Colwellia sp. M166: one gene and its partner. The protein of the gene in region 2 interacts with the protein of the main gene of each other region in a pairwise test. Links are inferred from orthologs where the notes say so. Each region holds a gene or a part of one and is shown on either strand. Other genes may lie near its edges.

Region 1 (6,975 bases), 350 kb from region 2 along the record:
AAGAACATAAAATTCGACATTTAGTTGTCGAAAACTCGCAAAAAGAAGTTGCCGGAGTGCTCTCGTTACAACACATTTTGTCTGATCTTGAAATTGCATACTTTCAAAAATTGGAAAGTGTTTTAGTTGAACGAGATAATGCACTGGAACAATCTAAAAGAAACTTAGTGTTTGCAGAAAAAATTATTGAGTCATCCCTTGACAGTATAATGGTAACTAATGGCAAAAGTATTATCTTGTCAGTAAACGCCGCTTTTACTCGCTTGACAGGCTATACACAAGAAGACGTTATTGGTAAATCATCAAATATTTTAAGCTCAGGCAAGCATGACAAGGCGTTTTACCAGAAAATGTGGCAGAGCCTTTTAGAAGATAAAACATGGCAAGGCGAAATTTGGAACAAAAAAAAATGTGGTACTCTCTACCCTGAATGGTTAACCATAGTGCAAATTAATGACGGTAATACTCCAGAGCCACTTTATGCTGCAATTTTTAGTGATATTACGCAGAGAAAACTTGCAGAAAAAAGAATTCATGCGCTTGCTTTTTATGATGAACTGACCGGCTTACCCAATCGACGACTTTTTAATGATAGGTTTGAAATTGCATTATCAACCGCCCATAGGAATCAGCAATTAGTTGCTGTGCTATTTTTGGATCTCGACCGATTTAAACAGATTAATGATAGTTTAGGGCATAACATTGGTGATGAAATATTAATCGCTACAGCGAAGCGAATACAAAGTAGTATTAAAGAAGGTGATACCGTTTCTCGATTTGGCGGCGATGAGTTTGTTATTTTATTGACAGAAATGACATCTTTAAAAGATATTGTTGGTGTTATCGAGCGGATAACGAATGTATTAAATGAACCTCATCAACTCGATACACTTGAACTTCAGATCACTTCCTCTATTGGTGCATCTGTTTATCCTGAAGATGGTCTCGACTCTGATGCTTTACTCAAACATGCAGATACAGCCATGTATAAAGCCAAAGATGAAGGAAGAAATTCATATCAACTGTATTCTCCTGAAATGAATACCATTTCAATGGAACGTTTAATTACCCAAAATTTTCTGCGCAGCGCATTGAAAAAAAATGAATTTGAACTGTATTACCAGCTTCAGGTAAATAGTGTTACTCAAAAAGTGGTCGGAATTGAAGCCTTATTACGTTGGAATCATCCCGATCTTGGCCGCGTCTCCCCTGCTCACTTTATACCTATGGCAGAAGAATTAGGATTAATAGTTGAAATTGATAAATGGGTTTTAACACAAGCCTGCCAACAAAGAAAAATATGGCAACAACAGAATTTTGACTGTGGACGTATTGCTATCAATATTTCGTCTCAACACTTTAAACACAACTTAATTGACTCTATTGATTTAGCACTACAAAAAAGCGGCTTATCACCAGCTTTACTTGAAATAGAAGTCACCGAAAATTGTTTTATTGAAAACATCAAACATGCAAGTTCAACATTGCAAAAAATTCGACAATTAGGTATTAAAAACTCAATTGATGATTTTGGCACAGGTTTTTCATCTTTAAGCTATTTAACTCAATTACCCTTTGATACCTTAAAAATTGATGCAAGCTTCATCTCGAAGCTACCCAATGATCTCAAACAATGCCAAATCATTAAATCCATTATTGCCATGGCCAAAGGCTTAGATTTAACTTTAGTCGGGGAAGGAGTAGAAACAGCTGAACAAGCTAATTTTTTAAAGGTTAACGGCTGCGATGTTATACAAGGATATTTGTATTCAATACCAGAAAATGCTGAAGCCGTTACTGAACGCCTCACAGAGCGACAATTAATTTCATCAAATTAGCTATTATAGATGCCTAGAGGGTGTCATTAATTTTCTGACTTAACTAAGGCTATAGCATGCGCTATGGCCACAAACTAAAAATCTAAAAACAAAAATCTGTAGATGCAGATTTTTTTATTTAAAGCGTTAAGTAGCTAATGCTATTTATGCGCCGAGTAAATGGTTTAACTCACAGATTTTTTGTTCCTGACATAATATCAGTACCTACATCCGTGTAGGCAAGGCGTTTTATTGCATTAAACCTATCCAAACTCATTCAAAACGCTATTAAAAGTACTTCTCAACGCTATAACTGGCAACGACTTTTCCGGCGTTAAATTGTGCTCATCGTTTATTTGCATTGTTTGTGCCGAAAACAAAAAACCTGCCGAAGCAGGTTTTTATTTTAAAGCGTTAAGTAGCTAATGCTATTTATGCGCCGAGTAAATTGTTTAATTCAAGGCGCTTTCATTACGACGTTTAGTGTTTCTTAAACGAGTGATGAAGCAACGAAGAAGTTAGTTAGCAATTTAATCAGCATAAACTACATCATGCCGCCCATACCACCCATGCCACCCATGCCGCCCATATCAGGCATAGCACCACCAGCATCTTTCACTGGTGCGTCGGTGATCATCGCTTCTGTTGTTAGCATTAAGCCAGCAACTGAGGCAGCAAATTGTAATGCGCTACGGGTTACTTTAGTTGGGTCAAGGATACCCATTTCTAACATATCGCCGTAAGTGCTGTTAGCTGCATTGTAACCGTAGTTACCTGTACCGCCAGTACGTACTTCGTTCAACACGACTGAGGCTTCGTCACCTGAGTTAGTTGCGATTTGACGTAGAGGAGCTGACATAGCACGAATAGCAACGTTAATACCGTGAGTTTGGTCTTCGTTGATGCCTTCTAAGTCTTTAATTGCATCAGCAGCACGTACTAGTGCAACACCACCACCGGCAACAACACCTTCTTCTACTGCTGCGCGAGTTGCATGTAATGCATCTTCAACGCGTGCTTTTTTCTCTTTCATTTCCATTTCTGTTGCTGCGCCAATTTTGATAACCGCAACACCGCCAGCTAATTTAGCTAGACGTTCTTGTAACTTTTCTTTGTCGTAGTCTGAAGAAGAGTCTTCAATTTGACCGCGAATTTGTGCAACACGCGCTTTAATTTCAGCTTCTTCACCAATACCATCGATAATCGTTGTATTGTCTTTAGAGATTACTACACGCTTAGCTTGACCTAGGTCTTCTAAAGTAGTTTTTTCAAGCTCCATGCCGATTTCTTCAGAAATAACAGTCGCTTTAGTTAATGTCGCGATGTCTTGTAACATTGCTTTGCGACGGTCGCCAAAACCTGGTGCTTTAACAGCAGCAACTTTTACGATACCACGCATGTTGTTAACGACTAGTGTTGCAAGCGCTTCGCCTTCAACATCTTCAGCAATAATAAGTAGTGGCTTACCTGCTTTAGCAACACCTTCCAATGTTGTCAGTAATTCACGGATATTAGATATTTTTTTGTCAACTAATAAGATAAATGGGTTTTCTAATTCAACACTACCGCTTTCTTGGTTGTTGATGAAGTAAGGAGAAAGGTAACCACGGTCGAACTGCATACCTTCAACAACGTCTAGCTCATCTGTTAATGCTTGACCTTCTTCAACAGTAATAACACCTTCAGTGCCTACTTTTTCCATTGCTGTTGCAATGATTTTACCAACAGTTTCGTCAGAGTTAGCAGAGATAGTACCTACTTGCTCAATGGCTTTGTTGTCGCTACATTCTTGTGACAAACCTTTAAGTGCTTCAACTGCAGCAATAACTGCTTTGTCGATACCACGTTTAAGGTCCATTGGGTTCATGCCTGCCGCAATAGATTTTAAACCTTCGTTTACAATCGCTTGTGCTAGTACAGTTGCCGTTGTAGTACCGTCACCGGCTTCGTCATTGGCTTTAGAAGCAACTTCTTTCACCATTTGTGCGCCCATGTTTTCGAATTTGTCTTCTAATTCAATTTCTTTAGCAACACTAACACCATCTTTAGTGATCACTGGACCACCAAATGATTTGTCTAATACAACATTACGGCCTTTAGGACCTAATGTTACTTTTACCGCGTCAGCTAAAACATTTACGCCACGTAGCATTTTTGCTCGTGCGTCATTACCAAATAATACGTCTTTTGCAGCCATTTGCATGGTTCCTTATAAACTGTTCTTTGCACCGAACTTAATCAGTGCAATAAAATGAGTGGAGAGTTATTGCTTATTCAACGATGGCTAAAATGTCAGACTCTGACAAGATTAGAACTTCTTCGCCGTCAATTTTTTCAGTTTTCACGCCGTAACCTTCACTGAAGATCACTTGGTCACCAATTTTTACATCTAACGCACGTACGTCACCGTTTTCTAACATTCGGCCCTTGCCAACTGCTACGACTTCACCACGTGTTGATTTCTCAGCAGCACTACCTGTTAATACGATACCGCCAGCAGATTTTGACTCAACTTCTTTACGCTTAATGATCACACGATCGTGTAATGGACGAATACTCATTTTGTTCTCCTGAGATGTTCAATTTAATAAAAAATTAAGGATTTTAATTTTGTTGATTCAGAGATGGGGATTAAATAAAACTTCACAAGCCCATTTCAGTATTTTTTTAATCTTTACGCTCAAATTCACCGTCTAAAGTTTTGCCTTTATGTGGTGGCTGAATATGCTCTTGAAACGGACTATCCTGATGATTTGAAAAGTCATCTTGATTCTGAGCAGGGTTATGGCTGTGAAATTGAAAGCTTTGTTGGCTGGTACTGTTAGTTGTAATATGTGATTTAACACTACCAGCAATAGCATGACGAACCGCTGGAATTAATAAGCTCAAGCCAAGAAAGTCAGTAACAAAGCCTGGCGTTACTAACAATACACCGGCAACAAGTAACATAAGTCCGGTAACAATTTCATCAGAAGGCATTTGCCCTTGCGCCATTTTTGTTTGTACTGAATTTAAGGTAGCTAGCCCTTGTTGACGGACATATTTAGCCCCTAACCAGGCGGTAAAAATAACGATAGCAATGGTAGGCCAAAGCCCAAAAATAGCACCGACCTGCAGCAAAACGGAAATTTCAATAATCGGAATAATAATAAAAAATATAAATAACAGGCGAAACATAATCGCTCCTAATCATCTTTAATGAAACTAATATGGGGGTTAACGGGTCTTTTTCAAGCAAGCAAGCTTTTTAGCTACTTACTATTGGGAAATATATAACTAAAGTGAGACCTTACAGATTAAGAAGTCTTAAGGTATAACGTACACTCATACTATTTAAACAACTATAACGAACACACGTTACCTTGTGATAAGTTAAGCTTTTATTAAGGTGTTTTTGATAGGCTAGTAAGCATTACAACCGACCTATCTCGATAGTAGCGACAATAACACTCTTATGAGTGTGTAGTAGCTAAGAGATAAATTATTTGTGTTGATATTTTACCTAACATTATTTAGGTGTATCATGAACTAGCGCATGCCGTTAATGCGACGCCACATATAATTCAACACATTTAATTCAATTTATAATTGCATTAAACAAGGGTCTGATAAGACATTTTTTAAGATTATCACTTTGAACATCCAGCAAGGTGGTTATCAATATTCAAACTGGATAAATGAGTCTTTAAAATAACGGTTATGAAAAAAATTGTTGCTGTTTTTTGGTTAGTTCTTGCCAGTTTATCTTTTGCTACTACGCCTTTAGTCAATGCCCAAGAATCTATTTTTAGCTCTTCTGCATCATTATTTAGTAATGATAATGAATTTTTAAGAGTTGACGATGCTTTTATTTTTGATTTTCATCAACAAAAAAACAAATTAAAAATAAGCTTTAATATTGCTGAAGGCTATTATTTATATCGTCACCAATTTAAGTTTTCTACAAAAAATGCTGTTATCGTACCGGTAAACCTACCCGAAGGTGAGCATCATGAAGATGAGTTCTTTGGTGTTCAGCAAATATTTACCGGACAATTAGCCTTTACTGTTGATATTGAACAAGCTAATAGCGATGCCAGTATTACCGTGCGTTATCAAGGTTGTGCCTTTAAAGGTTTATGTTACCCACCAACAAAAAAGACCATAGATTTAAGTAGAGTTGATTTAACGGCGAGCCCTACTAGCAATACACAAAACGTATTAGCAGCATTAGATGCAAACAATTCACCGCAAGCTAGCAACGATACAAGTAAAATAGTTGCTGACAGCAGTGAACAACATCAATTAGCTGATATGCTCAAAGGTGACAACATCTGGTTAACACTGGTGGCATTTTTTATTGGCGGTTTGTTGTTGTCTTTCACCCCCTGTGTTTTTCCTATGTATCCCATTCTAACCGGTATTATTGTTGGTCAAGGTGATAAACTTTCAACAAGAAGAGCCTTTGCTTTATCGTTTGCTTATGTTCAAGGTATGGCGGTTACCTACACGTTACTTGGCATTGTTGTTGCTATTGCAGGCGCACAATTCCAAGCTATGTTTCAACACCCTATCGTACTTATCGCCTTAAGTATTTTATTTATTTTCCTAGCGCTTTCGATGTTCGGTATATTTAATTTAGCGCTACCAAGTAGCTGGCAAAACAAACTCAATCAGCTTAGTAGTAATCAAAAAGGCGGCTCTTATGTTGGCGTATTAGTGATGGGTGCTATTTCTGGTTTAGTGGCATCGCCATGTACTACCGCACCATTGACCGGTGCATTGTTATACATCTCGCAATCAGGTGACATATTACTTGGTGCTTCAGCATTATATGCACTAAGTTTAGGTATGGGTTTACCGTTACTCGTACTAGGTAGTTCAGGTGGTAAGTTGTTACCTAAAGCAGGTAACTGGATGAATGTTATTAAGAACATATTCGGCTTATTACTACTTGCTGTGCCGATATTCTTATTAGAGCGTTTTTTGCCTGTATTTGTTATCGACGTGCTTTGGGCTGTACTTATTTTGGCTACCGCCGGTTACTTTTATACCGTTAATCAAAACTCGGCTAAAACCTTTGGCTTTGGCTTGCGCAGTATCATCATCTTTTTAGTCTTCTTTATTGGTGCTAATAAGGCTTACCAGTTAATTTATCCAGTAACTCATGTTGCCACAT
Region 2 (7,003 bases):
AGTGCTGATTTAATTGTTGTCGTACTACAAAGAGGCCAAGAACTTCATGCCGAACTCATTGGTTACGACGTGTTAACTGATCTTGCGGTGTTAAAAGTTCAAGCCAGTAATTTACCTGTTATTCCACAAAACAATAGCTTAACGTCACAAGTAGGCGATGTTGTACTCGCTATCGGTAATCCGCTAAATTTAGGGCAAACCGTGACTCAAGGTATCGTTAGTGCCACCGGACAAAGTGGTTTAAGCACAAGTTACTTGCAGTTTTTACAAATGGATGCAGCTATTAATGAAGGAAATTCTGGTGGCGCACTTATCAACTCCAATGGTGAGCTAGTAGGCATTAACTCAAGAAAGTTTACTCAAGCAAATCCAAATCTAAATATTCAAGGTATATTCTTTGCTGTGCCATACCAATTAGCACATAAGATTATGCTAAAAATTATTGAGCATGGACGCGTTATTCGCGGCTGGCTTGGCGTTGAGGCCAATGATTCTGTTGCTAGCATCAAAGGCTTTGTTATCGGTGCTGTTACACCGCAAAGCCCGGCAATGAAAGCGGGTTTGCAATCAGGTGATGTGGTTTATCAAATTGGCGATATTCAAGTACAAAATGCCAAACAAGGCTTAGATGTAGTTGCAGAAGCCTCACCTGGCAGCGTGTTAAACTTTATGGTATCTCGGGACAACCAAAAGCTAATACTTCCTGTCACTATCGCTGAGGTAACAAAGTAGCTACAGCACATAGCGTACTATTTAACCTCAGTTCGGGTTAATGAATGCTTACCAACCTAAAAATAGAACTTAATATCAAGAACTTAATTCATCACGATAAAATAACTCTATCTCTATCACTCAACATTGATAGTTGAGTGTTTATCAAGGCGGTTCTGCGTATCCATAGCTGGCTATTGGTAGCAGATCCAACACAGATAGGCGCTAAAATAGCTTGTTGAGTAGCTTTGCTTATCCCGAACTGAGGTTATTTGGCAAACAAAAAAAATCCCAGCAACTGGCTGGGATTTTTAATATTTAGCTTAAATTAAGTAACTTGAATACGAGTAATATTGGCACCTAACGCTTGTAGCTTATCTTCAATTTTTTGATAACCACGATCAATGTGATAAATACGATCCACTTGCGTTTCCGTGCTCGCCACCAGTCCAGCAATAACTAAACTTGCTGAAGCGCGTAAATCTGTCGCCATCACCTGAGCGCCATTTAATTGCTCAACACCGGTACTGATTGCTGTATTACCTTCAATACTAATTTTTGCACCCATACGCTGTAGTTCAGGCACATGCATAAACCGATTTTCAAAAATAGTTTCCGTTGTCGTTGCCGTACCTTCTGCTATTGCATTCAGCGCTAAAAATTGCGCTTGCATATCCGTTGGAAACGCAGGATGAGGCGCAGTACGTACATTTACTGCTTTTGGCTTTGTCGTCATTTCAAGTTCAATCCAATCATCACCTGTAGTGATAATTGCACCGGCTTCTTGTAACTTGCTCAGTACAGCATCTAAAGCTTTAGGATCCGTTTTTAAACACCTAACTTTACCTTTAGTTACCGCGGCAGCGACTAAAAACGTTCCCGTTTCTATACGATCAGGCATAACGGAGTAACGTTCGCCATGTAGCTTCTCGACACCGGCAATTATTAAAGTGTCCGTACCCGCACCAGAAACTTTCGCTCCCATACTGTTTAAACAATTAGCTAAATCGACAATTTCTGGTTCACGTGCAGCATTTTCAATAACCGTAGTGCCATCAGCAAGTGCAGCAGCCATCATCAAGTTTTCAGTACCCGTTACACTAACGGTATCCATAAAGATAGTCGCACCTTTGAGACGGCCAGTATTACGCGCAATGATATAACCATTTTCAACTTCAATATCAGCGCCCATTAACTTCAGGCCATGAATGTGAAGGTTAACCGGACGTGCGCCAATGGCACAACCACCAGGCAAGGACACCTCAGCATGGCCAAAACGTGCCAGTAAAGGACCTAAAACTAAGATAGAAGCGCGCATGGTTTTTACTAATTCATACGATGCACGACAATGATCAATGCTACTTGCATCAATCATTAAACTGTCTTCACTAAGCCACTGACATTTAGCGCCAAATTGTGACAAAAGTTTAATCGTTGTTTCGATATCATTCAGTTTCGGGACATTAGCAAAGGTTACAGGAGTTTCTGACAGTAATGCAGCCATTAAAATTGGCAATGCAGCATTCTTTGCCCCTGAAATAGTAACTTCACCGCGTAGTGGTTGCCCACCAATAATTTTAAATGCGTCCAATAGTATATTCTTATCTGTCGGTGTTAATTAAAGAGGTAGGTTAAACATTTTTTCACGTTGCCAGTCAGCTGTTGTGAACGTTTTAATCGATACCGCGTGGATCACGCCTTCATTGATAACTTGTGCTAAAGGCGCATAAATTGTTTGTTGTTTTTTCACTCGGCTCAAAGCACCTAAAAAATCTGCCACAGCAATCACTTTGCATTGTGAACCATCAAATGCCACATGAATCTCATCTAATTCAACCGCATCGGTAATTAGTTTTTCAATATCTTTTACTTCCACTTTTTACTCCAAATAGCGTATATATTAGGTATCTTCTATTGGCAATAAAGTATCAACCGCACTTAGTTTTGCCAATTTTAATAAGTCATCAGGTAAATTCACTAAGCCAATATGGCAAGCTTTACTAGCCGCTAATTCAATTAATAATAGAATCCACGCTAAGCCAGCAGTATCAATTTGACTGACCTTTGCCAAGTCTAAAACCACTCGCCCATTATCAACTAATTTACGATACTCTTTATCAAATGCTCGCGTTATTGTAGCACGCGTTAAGGCACCACTAAAAATCGCTTTTTGATCTGCTTGTTGGACATCTATCATTTTAATCTATTAACAACCCTATAATACGCCATTGTATTGCTACATCGATAATAACTGACTGCTCTTATACTACTTAAAAACGATGTTTCGTGCACTTTTCTCTTTTAGCATTTCAGTGACGTGAGCTAAACCTTTTTGACGGATCAAGCTACTAAGCTCTGCTTGCTTACTATCAAGCAAACTAATTCCTTCTGCTACCATATCATAGGCTTTCCATTCACCGGTTTTTTTATGTTTGCGCACACGAAAAGAGATATTAATAGGGGCACGTCCTGGTTCTATCACACTGGTTTCGACAGAAACCACACGATCTTTCGAAAAATCTTTTGCCGGAGCAAACTCGACTTTTTGATTATTATACAAAGTAAAAACCTGTGCATAAGATGTGATTAAATATTCTCGAAATGCCGGGACAAATTCAGCACGATCGGCTTTATTGGTTTTTTTAAAGTTACTACCAATGACTTTATAAGCAGCATATTGATAATTGATGTAAGGCATCAACTCTTCACGGACAATATTCTTTAATAAATTAGGTTCGGCTTGTATCGCACTTTGTTCATTAGCAAAACGCTTGAAAGTGATATCAGCAACCGTTTTGATCATTTGATAAGGATCTTTTTTATCAACATCTGCTCCAGCATTAGCGCCAACAGCTATGGTTAATAGCGCTAAACAAAAAAAGACTTTTTTTATGACATTGCCCATCATAATTAATCACCACTCCCTTGACTAAACAAAAACTGACCAATTAATTCTTCTAGTATCAATGCGGGTTTTGTATCTTCAATAAAGTCACCTGGCTGTAAGGTGTCAACTGAAACATCAATAAAACCAGGTAACAAGCCGATGTATTGTTCACCTAATAAGCCAGCAGTTAAAATGGAAACTGAAGTGGCTTCTGAGAAGTTGTTATATTCCGCATAAATATCCAATGTAACCACTGGCGTATAGTCTTCACTGTCCAATGAAATGTCACTGACACGTCCAACAACAACACCACCGACTTTTATTGGCGAGCGCACTTTTAAGCCGCCAATGTTGTCAAACTTTGCATATAACTGGTAAGTATTACCATTGCCGGAGATGCCACTATCAGCTACTTTTAATGCCAACATTAATAATGCCGCAATACCAATAACCGCGAATAGCCCAACCAATAACTCTATTTTTTTCGACACCATGTCTTCCACCAAATTCAAAAATATCTAATTAAATAACCGCGCTCACTAATTTGTGAACATTAAAGCAGTTAAAACAAAATCTAAACCTAAAACTAATAGTGATGATTGCACTACCGTTGAGGTTGTTGCGCGACTTATGCCTTCAGAGGTTGGCTCACAAGAATACCCTTTATAAACCGCTATCCAAGTAACAACAAAAGCAAACACTAAACTTTTAATAATGCCATTTAAAATATCTTTCTCAAATGACACTTGCGCCTGCATAACAGACCAAAAGGTACCGCTATCAACACCAAGCCAGTCAACGCCAACAAGGTGTGCTCCTAGAATACCGACCGCAGAGAATATAGCCGCTAACAAGGGTAAACTAATAAAACCCGCCCAAAAGCGCGGAGCAACAACACGACGTAAAGGATCTACAGCCATCATTTCCAGACTCGACAGTTGCTCGGTTGCCTTCATTAAACCTATTTCCGCAGTCAATGCTGAGCCAGCTCGACCTGCAAATAGCAAAGCCGCCACCACAGGGCCCAATTCTCGCAATAATGACAACGCCACCATTGGCCCTAAACTTGCCTCTGCGCCATAGCCAACCAGTATAGTATAGCCTTGCAAAGCCAATACCATGCCGATAAACATACCTGACACTAAAATAATGACTAGTGACAACACGCCTACGGAGTAGAGTTGATTAAGCAGTAAAGGAAAGCCTTTACGTGGGCTCGGTATATGAAATAAGGCTGATGCTAGCATCAGTAAAGCACGGCCTAAGCCAGCGACCTGGCCAATGATGGTTCGACCAAAAATTTGCAATTGCTTCACTGCTTGATACCTCGAGCAATTAATTCTTCACGATAAGGCGCTGCTGGAAAATGAAATGGCACAGGACCATCGGCTTCGCCTTTAACAAACTGCTGTACTAGCGGTGACGTTTGTTGATAAATTTCTTCTGGCGTGCCCTGACCAATAATTTTTTGTTCTGCGATAATATATATATAATCGGCGATGCTCATCACTTCAGGTACATCATGAGAAACCACCACAGAGGTTAACCCTAATGCTTGTCCTAAGTCTTGAATCAAGCGCACAATCACTCCCATAGAAATAGGGTCTTGGCCAGCAAAGGGTTCATCATAGAGAATAAGTTCAGGATCTAAAGCAATGGCACGAGCGAGTGCAGCGCGTCGCGCCATACCGCCAGATAATTCACTCGGTCGTAAATCTCTTGCACCACGTAAGCCAACCGCTTCTAATTTCATTAACACCATTTTTTCAATGATGTCTTCTGATAGTTCCGTATGCTCACGAATCGGAAAGGCAATATTGTCGTACACACTCATATCGGTGAACAAAGCGCCACTTTGAAAGAGCATACTCATACGTTTACGTACTTCATATAGATTGCTACGTGACAATTGGGGAATATCATGACCGTCAAATAAGATTTGTCCAGACTCTGGTTTAATTTGGCCACCAATTAGCCGCAGTAAAGTGGTCTTACCAATACCACTAGGACCCATTATTGCCGTAATTTTACCTTTAGGAATCGACAAACTGATGCCATCATAGATAACACGTTCGTCACGCTTAAAGGTCATATTTTTGATATCAACTAAAATTTCGGACATATTGCTTGGGATAACATCACTGTTAATTATTGTCTTATGTCACCGAATTCTACCGCAGCGTAACATCTCAGTCATTAGAAATTAGCAAATATTTAGTAGTAAAAACGTAAGTAAAAGTATGTAAATGTAATTAAGTGTAATTAAGTGTAAGAAAGGCTTTATGAATATCTATTTCCGTCACTTAAGTTTGAACGTTCACAAAGTGCTAATACTTCAGATGAAAATTAAACCCTGACAAATTTATTTTTTAATGATTTTATTATCAATGCACGTGCCAATAATAGCAGAAAAAGTTTATAATGGCTTTTGCTCAACATAATGTTAGCAAAATAAATATAAATGGGCTGTCATCGGTTATCATCAATGGTTTACAATTCCTCTTTTTATTTCATCATTAGCAACGAGTAAAACGTGCTACTTATTACCTTAGCCAAACAGGAGCTTTGAATGTTCATCCAAATTTTGATCTTACTACTTTCACTAATTATCTTAGTGTGGAGTGCAGACAAATTTGTATTTGGTGCCTCATCATTAGCACGAAATCTTGGTATATCTCCCATGATCATTGGTTTAACTATTGTCGCAATGGGCTCTTCAGCCCCCGAAATGATGATCGCAGCAACCGCTTCTTTACAAGGTAACCCCGATACTGCTGTCGGTAATGCTATTGGTTCCAATATTACCAATATAGCGTTAGTGTTAGGTTTAACGGCCTTATTTCACCCTTTATCTGTTTCGTCTTCCACCATCAAACGTGAAATCCCGCTTATTTTAATTGTTACTGCTATCGCAACTTACATGTTGGCCAACAGCCACTTTAGCTTTAATGAAGGCTTGATACTGATCATCGGTTTTGTACTTTATATTGCTACCTTACTGTTCGTTACTTTAAAGCGGGCAAAACAAAACCCTATAGACGATAAAATGGTCTTAGAAGCCGAGCAAGAAGTGCCGGAGGCCGTCAGTACTCGACGTTCAGTCATTTGGTTAGTTTTCGGCATTATCTTTTTGCCATTAAGTGCAACATTTCTTGTCGACTCTTCAATTTTTATTGCCAAAGCTTTTGGTATTAGTGACTTGGTCATAGGTTTAACCGTCATTGCTGTTGGTACTAGTTTACCTGAACTAGCAGCCAGTATTATGAGTATTATTAAAAAAGAAGACGATCTGGCTTTGGGAAATATTATTGGCTCAAATATCTTTAATATTCTTGCCGTACTATCGCTAGCGGGCTTAATTTCACCTGGTAATATTGACCAAGCAGCGGCCTCTCGCGATGCTCC

The links.
Region 1: the proteins of mlaF (region 2) and groL interact in binary tests that used the Escherichia coli proteins (3 or more experiments, as listed by UniProt). The link is inferred for Colwellia sp. M166 from one-to-one orthologs.

Annotation. Positions count from the first base shown.
Region 1 is NZ_CP040755.1:3,236,606-3,243,580, reverse strand. The notes cover bases 1,689-4,569. They hold groL (chaperonin GroEL), read right to left. Parts: upstream 4,015-4,569; coding sequence 2,362-4,014; downstream 1,689-2,361. Other genes in these bases: FGD67_RS14650 (FxsA family protein), read right to left, coding at 4,485-4,569; FGD67_RS14655 (co-chaperone GroES), read right to left, coding at 4,088-4,378; FGD67_RS14665 (EAL domain-containing protein), read left to right, coding at 1,689-1,838. In the rest of the region: more of FGD67_RS14665, read left to right, coding at 1-1,688; more of FGD67_RS14650, read right to left, coding at 4,570-4,994; FGD67_RS14645 (protein-disulfide reductase DsbD), read left to right, coding at 5,517-6,975.
Region 2 is NZ_CP040755.1:2,888,015-2,895,017, reverse strand. What follows is about bases 3,816-6,724. They hold mlaF (phospholipid ABC transporter ATP-binding protein MlaF), read right to left. Parts: upstream 5,721-6,724; coding sequence 4,911-5,720; downstream 3,816-4,910. Other genes in these bases: FGD67_RS13135 (calcium/sodium antiporter), read left to right, coding at 6,168-6,724; mlaE (lipid asymmetry maintenance ABC transporter permease subunit MlaE), read right to left, coding at 4,138-4,914; mlaD (outer membrane lipid asymmetry maintenance protein MlaD), read right to left, coding at 3,816-4,092. Also shown: FGD67_RS13175 (trypsin-like peptidase domain-containing protein), read left to right, coding at 1-732; murA (UDP-N-acetylglucosamine 1-carboxyvinyltransferase), read right to left, coding at 1,040-2,302; FGD67_RS13165 (BolA family protein), read right to left, coding at 2,330-2,587; FGD67_RS13160 (lipid asymmetry maintenance protein MlaB), read right to left, coding at 2,612-2,908; FGD67_RS13155 (phospholipid-binding protein MlaC), read right to left, coding at 2,978-3,619; more of mlaD, read right to left, coding at 3,622-3,815; more of FGD67_RS13135, read left to right, coding at 6,725-7,003. UniProt on the Escherichia coli protein: Part of the ABC transporter complex MlaFEDB, which is involved in a phospholipid transport pathway that maintains lipid asymmetry in the outer membrane by retrograde trafficking of phospholipids from the outer membrane to the inner membrane.